DNA from 3 places in the Exiguobacterium sp. FSL W8-0210 genome. Region 3 is predicted to be linked to each of the others. Evidence: riboswitches for the same ligand, from Rfam matches in the RefSeq annotation. Region 3 holds a riboswitch; each other region holds the start of a gene.
The links. Region 3 has a riboswitch for thiamine pyrophosphate ahead of tenA (thiaminase II). Riboswitches for the same ligand answer to the same signal wherever they lie in the genome.
Positions count from the first base shown of each region.

Region 1: it holds a riboswitch for thiamine pyrophosphate, as region 3 does, so the genes downstream of both, MKY22_RS06340 (thiamine phosphate synthase) here and tenA (thiaminase II) in region 3, are expected to answer to the same signal.
Region 2: it holds a riboswitch for thiamine pyrophosphate, as region 3 does, so the genes downstream of both, thiD (bifunctional hydroxymethylpyrimidine kinase/phosphomethylpyrimidine kinase) here and tenA (thiaminase II) in region 3, are expected to answer to the same signal.

Region 1 covers NZ_JBBOUK010000001.1:1,231,354-1,235,539, forward strand. Annotated here, with positions in the region: gene MKY22_RS06330 (OsmC family protein) at 1-91, shown strand, start outside; gene nagZ (beta-N-acetylhexosaminidase) at 88-1,308, shown strand; TPP riboswitch at 1,365-1,467, shown strand; gene MKY22_RS06340 (thiamine phosphate synthase) at 1,550-2,143, shown strand; gene MKY22_RS06345 (FAD-dependent oxidoreductase) at 2,140-3,084, shown strand; gene thiS (sulfur carrier protein ThiS) at 3,081-3,281, shown strand; gene MKY22_RS06355 (thiazole synthase) at 3,284-4,048, shown strand; gene MKY22_RS06360 (ThiF family adenylyltransferase) at 4,045-4,186, shown strand, end outside.
Region 2 covers NZ_JBBOUK010000001.1:581,365-585,550, forward strand. Annotated here, with positions in the region: gene MKY22_RS03030 (murein hydrolase activator EnvC family protein) at 1-741, shown strand, start outside; gene MKY22_RS03035 (murein hydrolase activator EnvC family protein) at 944-2,221, shown strand; TPP riboswitch at 2,285-2,395, shown strand; gene thiD (bifunctional hydroxymethylpyrimidine kinase/phosphomethylpyrimidine kinase) at 2,512-3,315, shown strand; gene thiM (hydroxyethylthiazole kinase) at 3,296-4,063, shown strand; gene thiE (thiamine phosphate synthase) at 4,053-4,186, shown strand, end outside.
Region 3 covers NZ_JBBOUK010000001.1:995,047-999,232, reverse strand. Annotated here, with positions in the region: gene MKY22_RS05150 (glycoside hydrolase family 3 protein) at 1-912, shown strand, start outside; gene MKY22_RS05145 (hypothetical protein) at 943-1,251, opposite strand; gene tenA (thiaminase II) at 1,303-1,998, opposite strand; TPP riboswitch at 2,072-2,178, opposite strand; gene MKY22_RS05135 (DUF1002 domain-containing protein) at 2,373-3,254, shown strand; gene MKY22_RS05130 (hypothetical protein) at 3,231-3,461, opposite strand; gene abc-f (ribosomal protection-like ABC-F family protein) at 3,534-4,186, shown strand, end outside.

The DNA of each region.
Region 1 (4,186 bases), 240 kb from region 3:
GGATAAATATTGTTCGGTCTCGCAATCCCTGAACGCTGAGATTTCCGTCTATTATTCGATCAATGGTGTGCGAAGCGAGGATCCTTTGTGAAGAAAACCGTACTAATCGGTTGTCTGTTGCTTGCAGGGTGTGCGCAGGAGACGACGGAACCAACGAAACCATCACAACCAGCAACGAAGCAACCGACGGAGGCGAAGAAACCAAAGCCTGAGCCGACAAAGGAAGCACAACAACAAGCACGATTAAAGCATCAACTTAAAGCGATGTCGACGTCAGAAAAGATCGATCAACTGCTCTACATCGGAGTCGCCGGCACGGAACTTTCAGCAGCTGACCGGAAATTGTTACAGACGCATGCGATTGGCGGGGTCTTATTGCTCGGCGGAAACATTACGTCGGAAGAGCAACTCTTGACGTTCACGCGTGCGATTCAAGAGACGAACCAAAAACCGTATGCCTTCGTCGGGATTGATGAAGAAGGCGGACGCGTCAGCCGGGTACCGGATCAACGATTACGTTTACCGACGAGTCAACGGATGGCGCAAGGAGCAGATGAAGTGAAAATGGAAGACGTCGGACGTACGCTCGGACATTTGTCACGTTTTTATGGCTTCAACATGGACTTCGCGCCGGTCCTTGACGTCAACAGTAATCCGAACAATCCGATCATCGGCGACCGTGCGTTAAGTGCTGATCCGAAGACCGTCGCGACGCTTGGTACGGCCCTGATGCACGGGATGCAGGAGACGGGAACGATTCCAGTCGTCAAACATTTTCCCGGTCACGGCAATACGAGTGTTGATTCCCATGTCGGGCTACCGAAAGTGACGGCATCAAAGGAAGAATTGAAGCGGACGGAACTGTTACCGTTTAAAGAAGCGATTCAAGAGGGCGCCGAGATGGTGATGGTTGCCCATATTCTCTATCCCGCGTATGACAATCAGCATCCATCCTCGCTCTCAAAGCCGATCTTGACTGACCTCTTGCGTCAGCAACTCGGATTCAACGGTGTCATCATCACGGATGATCTCGTCATGGGAGCGATCACGAAACAATATGGTCTCGCGGAAGCGGCACGTCAGTCGCTCGTCAACGGAGCTGATATGGCAATGTTTTCAGAGGCAGGTGCTTACACAAAGGTCCATGCCGAAGTGATGCAAGCCGTCAAAGACAAAACGCTGACGCCGGAGATGCTCGACGCTAAAGTAATGCGCATCCTGAAGCTAAAGCAGACGTATGCCGACAGCCAAGAGCAACAGCGACCGACGAAATCGGAGCTGATTCAGCAAGTGGAAGCGCTCAACTAGGACTAGCGAAGCAAAGCGACTCATGCTAGACTAATGGGGCAAGCCAATTAAACACGAAAAGACACTAGGGGAGTCTCCCAGCAGACTGAGACGGAAGTATCCGGACCCTTTGAACCTGATCTAGTTCGTACTAGCGGAGGGAAGTGGCTCGAAACCCTAGATATCCTTAGCGCTTCAGCGCATTTTCGGACCACTCCTTTCAACATCGGGAGTGGTCCTTTTTCGTATGGAAAGGAAGAACATGATGCGTTTACATCTGATTTCGACGGGATCCATTAATCCGCTTGACGAAATAAAGACCTTTCAATCCCTTCAACCCTATACGAATCAGCTGCATCTACGTGAACCGAACTTATCGGCGGCAGAATTACTTGATCTGATTGAAGCACTCCTTGGGCATGGTTATTCGCCTGAACAGTTAACGGTTCATGACCGGGTCGACGTCGCCCATGTCGCCGGCATCGGTGTGCAGCTGACGCGCCGTTCCTTGCGTGTCCGCGATGTGCGACGTCATTTTCCGAATCTCGTCATCGGGAAATCGGTCCATTCACTAGCAGAGGCACTGGCAGCAGAAGCGGAAGGAGCCGACCGACTGCTGTACGGTCATATTTATCCGACAGCGTCGAAGCCGGACATGCCACCACGAGGTATTGACGCCTTGAAGCAAGTCGTCACCTTCACGACGAAACCAGTCATTGCAATTGGCGGGATCACACCAGAACGCATGCCTGAAATCGTAGCGACCGGTGTAACCGGAATCGCCGTCTTATCGGGTATTCTCGGTCAATCGGATCCACTCGCCGCCGTCAAGCATTATCAGGGGGTACGGGTATGACGAATCACATCATCATCGGCGGTGGAGTCATCGGTTTGACGCTTGCTTACGGTCTCGCCTGTCAGAATGAATCCGTCGTCGTCTTAGAACGCGGAGCAGGTGGACAAGGAACGAGTCGCGCGGCTGCCGGGATGCTTGCGACGGACATCGAGCTCAGAGAGGAATTGCATGCACTTGCCGCGCGAAGTCGTCGTCTGTATCCGTTGCTTGCTCGTCGCCTCGAGCGAGAGACTGGCATCGATTGTGGGTACCGGGAACAACCGTTTTTGTTAAAGCGTAAAGGACGCGAGCATCTGTTTCCAATGGTCGGTCAAATCGATCCACGACGACTGACGACTGCATTGATGTATGCCTTACACGCACGTGGTATATCGATTGAAGAACAGGTAGATGTCACACGCATCGAAGAGAGCGATGACTTCATCAGGGTCGAGTCGAATGCGGGAACGTGGACCGGACGAACGGTGACGGTCGCTGCCGGACGCGGGTCGCAAGCCTTGCTCGATACAGCTGGTATTTCGATTGCGACATATGGAGTCAAAGGAGAATGTCTCGCCGTCCGTCTCGCGGGTCAGCCGTTACGCTCGATCCTGTTTGACGACGCCGTCTACCTCGTTCCGAAAGCAGACGGTCGGATTTTGATCGGTGCGACCGAACTGCCGCACGACGAGACGGTCGGTGTCAGTGTCGCAGGGGTCACGTCGTTGCTTCAAGCAGCAGAACGACTGTATCCACCGATTCGTGACGCGGTCATCGAAGAAGTCTGGTCCGGTGTACGGCCACAAACGGTGTCCGGCTTGCCATATATCGGAGTCGCCGATTCATCCCGTCGGATCTTCCTAGCGACGGGGCATCATCGGCATGGCATATTACTCGCACCGGCGACAGCGGAAGTCTTGGTAAATACATTACGGTTGATTCAGAAGGAGGAAGTCCGATGAACATTACGATTAACGGCAATGACCACACGATCGATCAGATTGAAACGATCGAGGACATGCTCACGCAACTCGGCTTAGGGGAAAAGCTCGTCATCGTCGAACAGAATCGACAAATCATCGATCGCATGGCGTACGGTCAGACAGTCGTTCGGGACAATGACACATTTGAAATCGTTCATTTCGTAGGAGGAGGATAAACATGCTGAAAATTGGAGAAAAGACATTTGAATCACGGTTATTGCTCGGAACAGGGAAATATACGGATGCTACCGTACAGCAAGAAGCAATCGATGCGTCTGCTTCACAAATCTTGACGTTCGCCGTCCGTCGGCTCGACATCTTCGACAAACAACAAGCGAATTTCTTGGAGTCGCTTGATTTAGCGAAGTACGATTTACTGCCGAACACGGCCGGTGCTAAGACGGCGGAGGAAGCTGTTCGGTTAGCAAAGCTTGCGCGGGCATCCGGTATGTGTGACATGGTGAAGGTCGAAGTGATCGGTTGCGATAAGACGTTACTACCGGACCCAATCGAGACGTTACGGGCTTCTGAAGAATTACTCAAAGAAGGCTTCATCGTCTTACCGTATACGTCAGACGATGTCGTGCTCGCACGACGACTCGAGGAAATCGGTTGTCACGCCATCATGCCGGCTGCATCACCAATCGGTTCCGGACAAGGTATCCTCAATCCGCTCCACTTGCGATTTATCATCGAGCAGACGACGGTCCCGGTCATCGTCGACGCCGGGATCGGTTCACCGACCGACGTCGCCTATGCGATGGAACTGGGTGCGGATGGTGTCTTATTGAACTCAGCTGTCGCCCATGCCCAAGATCCGGTCAAGATGGCGCGTGCGATGCGACTAGCTGTCGAAGCAGGGCGCCTCGGTTACGAAGCGGGACGTATCGAGAAGAAACAGTATGCGGTCGCGAGTAGTCCAACGAGTGGATTGATTCGATGAACCGTTACTCACGGCAAACTCGATTTCAACCGATCGGGGAAGCGGGACAAGCACGCTTGGCATCAGCGAAGGTGCTGATCATCGGCATGGGAGCGCTCGGAACGGCGTCGGCAGAGCAACTCGTCCGCGCCGGTGTCG
Region 2 (4,186 bases), 410 kb from region 3:
TTGATTGCTCAAGAAAAAGCGATTGCAGCTGAAAAAGCAGCGCGTGAACGTGAAGCGCGAATCGAAAAAGAACGTCAAGCTCAAGCTGCACGTGAAGCAAAAGCACGAGCAGAAGCTGAAGCAGCGCAAGCAGCAGCTCAAAAAGAAGCAGAAGAGCAAGCCGCTAAAGAAGCAGCAACTCAGCAAGCAGCACAAGAGAAGGCAGCGCAGTCAGCAAAACCTTCTGGTTCGACAAAACAATCGGCACCAAAACCATCTACACCAGCACCAACTGCGCCAGCTCCAGCGCCGTCAGCTCCAGCGACACCTAAACCGTCACCATCATCAGGCGGACTCTTCATTCATCCAACTGCTGGTGCTGTGACACAAGGGTATGGTTCTGCAGGCGGAGAAAATGGTTATACGTTCCATAACGGGATTGACTTCGGTGGTCCAGTTGGCACGCCAATCGTGGCAGCTGCAACTGGTACAGTCATTACAGCATCAGGTGGCGGACCTTACGGAAATCACATCATGATCGCTCACCAATTGAACGGGAAGACATATACGACAGTCTATGCACATATGAGTTCATTGAACGCTAGTGCAGGTCAACGTGTCAGCCAAGGTCAACAAATCGGTACACGTGGTAGCACAGGAAACTCAACAGGTCCACACTTACACTTCGAAATTCACGTTGGTGGATACAGCTACAGTGCAACAGGTCCAGCTAACTCAGTCAATCCAATGTCGATGTTTTAATCGTAAAGAATCGTTGCATATGCAACGGTTCTTTTTTTGTCATTTTCAAAAAACAAATCATATATTACAAAAAATCGTTTTCATTTGAAATGTAAATGAAATTTTTTTGAAACGATTACGGTGCTATAATCTATTTCAGATATGAGAGAAACTTGAATACTATAATAAAATATGAAAAAAACATAAGTGAGGAAAACGATATATGCTAAAAAAACTAATTTCTACCATTGTTTTAGGAGCATTACTTATAACAGGAACGCAACCGATCGCAGCAGCGACCATTAAAGAAAAAAAGGCTGAAAATGCCGCTGAACAACGTAAACTTGAAAAAGCGATCAAAAAACAAGAAGCTAAAATCTCAAAAGAGCAACGTCAAATCAATCAAATTGACGCAGCAATCAACGAAAAGATTTTCCAAGTCTCTGAAAAAAATAAACAAATCGAACAGTTGAACGTTCGAATCGATGAGTTAAAGGTAGACATCGTCCGTTACGAAGAAATGTTACAGAAACAGGAAGAACTACTCGGTGATCGTTTGCGTGTTTTCCAAGAGAACGATGGAAACTCGATTAAATGGGAAGAAGTCATTTTTGGATCGAAGGATTTAGGTGATTTATTCAGCCGTGTCATGGCGGGGAAAAAAATCGCTGAGCAAGACGATAAAATGATTTCGGATTACATCGCAACGCAACAAAAATTAGCAGAAGCAAAACAAGCGCTCGTTGAGAAAAAAGCGGAGCAAATGCAAGAAAAGAAAGTATTGCTTGAACAAAAGAAAGCGTTAAAGCTTCAAATGAAAGAACGTAGTGCCACGCTGAAGAAATTACGAAAAGGGAAGACGAAGTTCACGACAGAACTGTTAGACGCAAAAGAACTTCAAGCGACTCTCGAAGCGCAAGAACGTGCAATTGCGGCAGCGAAGGCAGCTGCTAAAGCAGCGGCTGAAAAAGCAGCAGCGGAGAAAGCGGCAGCCGAAAAAGCCGCTAAAGCGAATGCTCAAGCAGCAAAACAAGCAGGTAAGAGTTCGGAATCAACTGATTCTGTTGTCCCGCCGGTTGTTTCGAGTGGAGGGAAATTCGTTCGACCATCTTCTGGTGGAGTGTCACAAGGATTCGGACCAGCAAGCGGCGCGAACGGTTATACGTTCCACAACGGTGTTGATTTCAGTGGTTCGGTCGGATCTCCAATCGTCGCTGCAGCAGCTGGAACGGTCATTACAGCATCAGGTGGTGGACCTTACGGCAATCATGTCATGATTTCTCACTTCCTCGATGGACAAGTGTACACGACTGTCTACGCACATATGAGTTCATTATCGGTTCGTGCAGGACAAACGGTCTCTCAAGGTCAGCAAGTCGGGACACTTGGTAGTACAGGGAATTCAACAGGACCACACTTACATTTCGAACTACATGTCGGAGGCTATCAATACAGTGCCTCTTCTCCTCTAAATGCAGTCAATCCATTAGCATATCTGTAATCAAAACGGGCTTCGGCTCGTTTTTTTTTCTTCTCTATGCTACAGTTAAGGCGAAACGAATACTTGAGCAACTAGGGGAGCTGGAGGAATCCGGCTGAGAGGAAAACCAATCTGTTTTCGACCCTATTACCTGAACTGGATAATACCAGCGTAGGAAAGTTGAGCCGAACGGATACCGGAATGCGTGTATAACGCTTTCGTATAGCGTCGACTGCTTTTTTACAGCGGTCGACGCTTTTTTTTGTCGGTCACGACTCCCTTACATTGCTCGATGGGAAGGTGAAAAGAACATGAAACATGTACTGACGATTGCAGGATCCGACTCCGGTGGTGGAGCTGGGATTCAAGCAGATTTAAAAACCTTTTCGGCTTTAGGGGTTTATGGAATGAGCGTCCTGACAGCCGTCACGGCGCAAAATACGTTGGGTGTTCAAGCGGTGGAAGAGTTGTCCCCAGAAATCGTAGATGCCCAGTTAACGTCGATTTTTTCAGACATTCGTGTCGATGCGATCAAAATCGGGATGGTCTCGAATGCGCAGACGATTCGTGTCATTGCTACACATCTCCGCAAACAGACAGTTCCTATCATATTAGATCCCGTCATGGTCGCTAAAGGTGGTCATGCCCTATTGCGGACGGAAGCTGAACAAGCATTGATTTCAGAACTTCTGCCGCTTGCGACACTCGTCACACCGAATTTACCGGAAGCGGAGCGGTTAACAGGACGATCAGTGACCAATCTAGAGGAAATGCGACTGGCGATGCATCAATTGGCTACACAGACAGGGGCAGTATTACTAAAAGGTGGACATCTCTCAGGAGCTGCGACGGATTTGTTGTTTGATGGGGAAGTGGAACACCGCTTCACATCGGAACGGTTAGACAATCAACATACTCATGGAACTGGTTGTACCTTATCTGCGGCGATTGCGGCGCGGATGGCGCTTGGAGAAGATTTAACAGATAGTGTAAGACAGGCAAAGAGCTATGTCACGGAGGCAATTCGTCATGGATTTGCCCTCGGACAAGGTATTGGACCGACACATCATTTTCACTCACTTTGGAGGGATACACATGTTTACGACCATTCTTGAACACAAACCACTCATTCACCATCTGACGAACACGGTGACGATCAACGACTGCGCAAACGTCACACTCGCTGTTGGAGCATCACCCGTCATGGCGGAAGACATTCGTGAAGTAGAAGAGATGGTTAGACTCGCACAAGCTCTTGTCTTAAACATTGGTACGATTGATGCAGACATGCAAGCAGCTCAACGACTCGCAGCACGTGAAGCGGGACGTTTGAATGTCCCAATCGTTCTTGATCCAGTTGGAGCAGGGGCAACGACATTACGTACTGCCTTTTCTAAAGAACTCATTGATCTCGGGTGTACGGTCATTAAAGGAAATGCTTCTGAAATCAAGACGTTACTTGGGGAAGATGGGCGAACTAAGGGAGTCGATGCTGCGGGAGATGCAATGATGGATCGAGAAAGCATTCGTGCATTCGCTCGCAAACACCAATCTGTCCTCGTCGTGACAGGTCCGAACGACTACATCACGGATGGAACGCGTGAAATGGAATTACATGTAGGAACACCACGTTTGGGAGACATCACGGGTACGGGCTGCATGACGGCCTCCTTGATTGCGAGCTTCCTCGGTGCAGGATATACGGCATTTGAGGCGGCTGTCCACGGGACATTCGTCATGGGAAAAGCAGGAGAACAAGCAGCCTCCGCGCAAGGTCTTGGTGATTTTAAACGAGAGTTGTTCAATGCCATCAGCCTCATGACGGTGCAAGATCTGGTGGAGGTGACAGAACGTGTCAATTGATTACTCCATCTATGCAGTGACGGATCGTCGGTACCATCCTGGAGTCGCGATCGAGACGGTCGTTGAGGAAGCTGTTTTAGGTGGTGCGACGATCGTGCAATTACGGGAAAAAACAGCACAAGG
Region 3 (4,186 bases):
TTTGACGCTGGAGTCGACATCGCGCTCATGCCGACGATCCTTCGTTCCGAGCAAGATGTCACAAAGCTCGATCAGATTTTCAAGGATGTGATCGCAGCAGTCAAAGACGGTCGCCTTTCAGAGAAACGAATTGATCAATCGGTTGAACGAATCTTGACGCTAAAAGCAGAGCGTGGGATTTGGAACGGTACGACTGACACGACATCCCTAGCTGAAAAAATCGCGCACTCGAACCAAATCGTCGGCAGTCCCGAGCATAAAGCAAAAGAACGCGCGATGACGGAAGCCGCGGTCACACTCGTGAAAAATGATCAGCGGACGTTACCATTCAAACCGAAAAAGAATGCAAATGTTCTTGTGATCGCTCCTGCGACGGATCAAACGGACAGCATGAAAAAAACGATCGCGTCCCTACCGAAGAATCGGAACTGGCACGTGACGACAGCGAATTACTCAACTACTACGCTACCGCTCGACCAAAACCCGACATTACGGGCGCAACTCGATGCAGCAGATTACATCATCGTCGGTTCCAACGTCAACACGAGTGCTAAACTACTACCTACTGCACCAGAACAAGCGGTTCCGGCTTCGATCTTCCGCTATGCGAAACAAACGGATTCACCATCCGTCCTGCTCAGTCTCCGTAACCCATACGATGTCGCCGTTCAACCGGACGCACCGGCACACGTCCTCGTCTATGGCTTCAAAGGCGACCCGAACGGACCAGACTCCGAAGCAGGCAATCTGAAATCAGCGGGACCGAACCTGCCTGCAGGTATCCGAGCGATCTTCGGAACGTTCAAACCGCAAGGCACTTTACCGGTAGATGTGCCGGTCTTTCAGAACGGTGTCTTTACCGATCAACTGCATCTCGAATTCGGTGACGGCTTTAAAAACTGGAAAAAATGATGACGTGATACACCAAAAGACCGAAGCTCCTTAAAGGATGCCTCGGTCTTTTAACGATTGATACGGATATTCGGCTTCTTCTTTCGAACGCTTGTAGACACGATGAAGTGAATAAGTCAACGAAACATAGAGGATGACGACTAGGATAGTCGCGATGGAACTCCCCGTTGTAAAACCGAACTGAAGCAACCCCTGAAAATTCTGAATCGTAGCATATGTTCCGTACACCGCCATCAAGATGGGAATGATGTACCCAACAAATCTCACTTTTACTTTTCCGAGCACCTGTTGCACGACATATGCCGCGAGAATCACAAGTGCGATCACGATGATTTCCATTCCAATCCCAACTCTCACTAAATGGTATTCCTAATTCTACCATTTAGTGATTCAAGAAGATACCTCTCGTGCCGGAATCGTTTCGTAAACTGACGCAAACGTCTCTTCCGTCCACCCCATGTGCCAGAAGAGTAACTCATAGTAACAACTTGTCACGAAATGACGTTTCATTCGCTCGCGTTCCGCTGGGCTCGCTTGCTCCGCCAGCGCATCAAGCCGTGCAATCTGTTCAAAGACGACCTTTTCGAACCATTCCGAGCTATACGTGTCGATCCATTGCTGATAGATTTTTTCTTCCGGTGTACACGTCAGTAATTGTTGCCCGACTTCATAATACAACCAGTAACATGGCAAGATGGCAGCAATCGTCTCACCAAGCGTTCCTTCACTCGCATGATGCATGTGCGAGACGTACGCATATGCTGTCGGTGCCGGTTCAAATGCTTCAAGGTCTGCTGCCGTAATACCGAGCGGCTTAAAAAATGATTGATGTAAGCTCAGTTCTGCCTCGTAAGTCGAAGTAGCATGTTCGGCAAGTGTCGCGATCGTCGCGAAGTCGTCCGCTTTTGACGCTGCCTTCGCTTGAATCTTCGCAAAGTGTTTTAAGTAATAGGCATCCTGCATGACGTAATGCCGAAATTTCGAGAGTGGTAACGTCCCCTCTCCGATTCCTTGAACGAATGGGTGCGTAAAACTACTGTTCCAATACGCTTGTGCCGCTTGTTTGATTTCTTGTGTGAATGTCATGATCTCATCCTCCTCGTTTGGTATGAAACGAAAAAACACCACCCCGAAACACACGGGCATGGCGCAAGAAGAACAAGACTTGACGCCACTTCCCTCCGTAAGTACGAACTTAATCAGGTTCAAAGGGTCCGAACGTCTTCGTTCGTCTCAGTCAGCCTACCGACTCCCCTAGTGGTCATTATTCGATTCCCATCCACTATAGCATGCTGAAAATGGAAGTCAAGTTGTCCTCTTTTCGCTATACTATGGAGTGTCAGAAGACGGATGCCGTCTCCATCTACAGACCGATTCCGAACTTCTTTCGTTCTCGTACACTAACTTTAGTACCTGATACTATAATTTATTCTGTTACTTACAAATTGGAGGATTTCATTATGCATACACCAACAAAAATCATGGCGTCAGCCGTTATCGCTTCTGCTTTATTACTCCCAACAGCCGCATCCGCCGAACAAGTCGTCGATAAGACGATCGTCACACTCGGGGAGTCACTCGGCGCAAAGGATAAAGCATGGGTGCTTTCCCGTCTCAATGCACCGGAAGGCATCACGCCGATCATCGCAACCTCTGCTGACGAAGAAAAATATCTCGGGAAAAACATTCCACAGTCGCAAAAAGGTGGCAACATGTATTCTTCGGCTAAGATTGAACTGACGGAAAAAGGAGATGGACTTTCCGTCTCGACGGAGAACATCACATGGGTGACGAAGGATATGTATCTCAACGCTCTCGTCACAGCGGGTGTCAAAGATGCCGACATCACGATCACTTCTCCCTACAAGGTGACCGGGACATCGGCACTGACAGGAATCATGAAAGCGTACGATCAAACTTCCGCTGAGACGGGAATTAAGTTAAGTGACGAACGCAAGGATTTAGCACAGCAAGAATTATCGGTCACATCAGACGTCGGAAAAACGGTCGGCACGGATAAAGTCGCTGACTTAATGAATGAGATCAAGGCTGAGATCGCCAATCAAAAACCGGAAACCAAAGTCGAGATCGAAAACCTGATCGTCCAAGTCATTCAAAACAACAATATCCAGTTGTCTGACGCACAAATGGACCGGTTGACGAATCTATTCAATCAAATGGAGCAAGCGAACATCAACTGGGGACAAATCGAGAGTGGATTGAAAAATGCGGGACAAGACATCCACGCGTTCGCAACTTCAGAAGAAACGAAAGGATTTTTCGCTAAATTATTTGATGGACTCAGTGACTTCTTCAGTTCAATCGCGGGTGTGTTCAAATAATTCAGACTTCCTTAACTGACAAAAAAATAGTAAACTAGATGTATCTGAAACGAAAGGTGGTGTGAAAAGATGGACTTTGCCGCGTGCAAACACTGGTTGATGGAACAATTGTATCTGTTGCGCGCGATTTTTCATGAAATGGCGTTCTAAGGCACCCGTCTGTCCTTTTTTAAGAACTTCATGAATGAAAAATACTGCAAAGCGCATCTTTCACACGTTAGGGAGAGTGCTATTTGCGCTCTCCTTTTTTGATGCGCGCGAAAGGATCAATTGAATATGATGATTTGCGACATTCAACACCTGACAAAACAATTCGGAGGCGAGACGATCTTAGCGGATGTTTCCCTCTTCTTAAACGAACACGACCGTGTCGGTCTGATTGGACGAAACGGGAGTGGTAAGACGACATTACTCCGCTTGCTTGCTCGCCTTGAGCAACCGGACGGTGGTGTCATCTATCAAAAGAGCGGTTTGACGATCGGCTATTTGGAACAACTTCCTGTATATAGTGAGACGCTGACCGGACTCGACGTCCTTTGGACAGCGTTTGCAGAGACTCTCGTGATCCGTTCTCGGATGCAACAGTTGGAGCAAATGATGGCGACAGCACCAGAGAATCTTGATGCGTTACTCGCGCGATATGCGGAAGCGACGAATGCGTTCGAACAAAAGGATGGCTATCTACTCGACTCGAAGATCGAGCGCATGGTGAACGGGTTACACCTTCGTCCGTTACTCACTCGTCCTTTCCACCAGTTGAGCGGTGGTGAACAGACGAAGATTTGTCTCGGTCGCATGTTACTCATGGAGCCAAATCTGCTCATTCTTGACGAACCGACGAACCATCTCGATTTAGCTGCCGTGGAATGGCTGGAGCAGTTCTTACGGGACTACACAGGAACCATCCTGCTCGTCTCTCACGACCGGGTCTT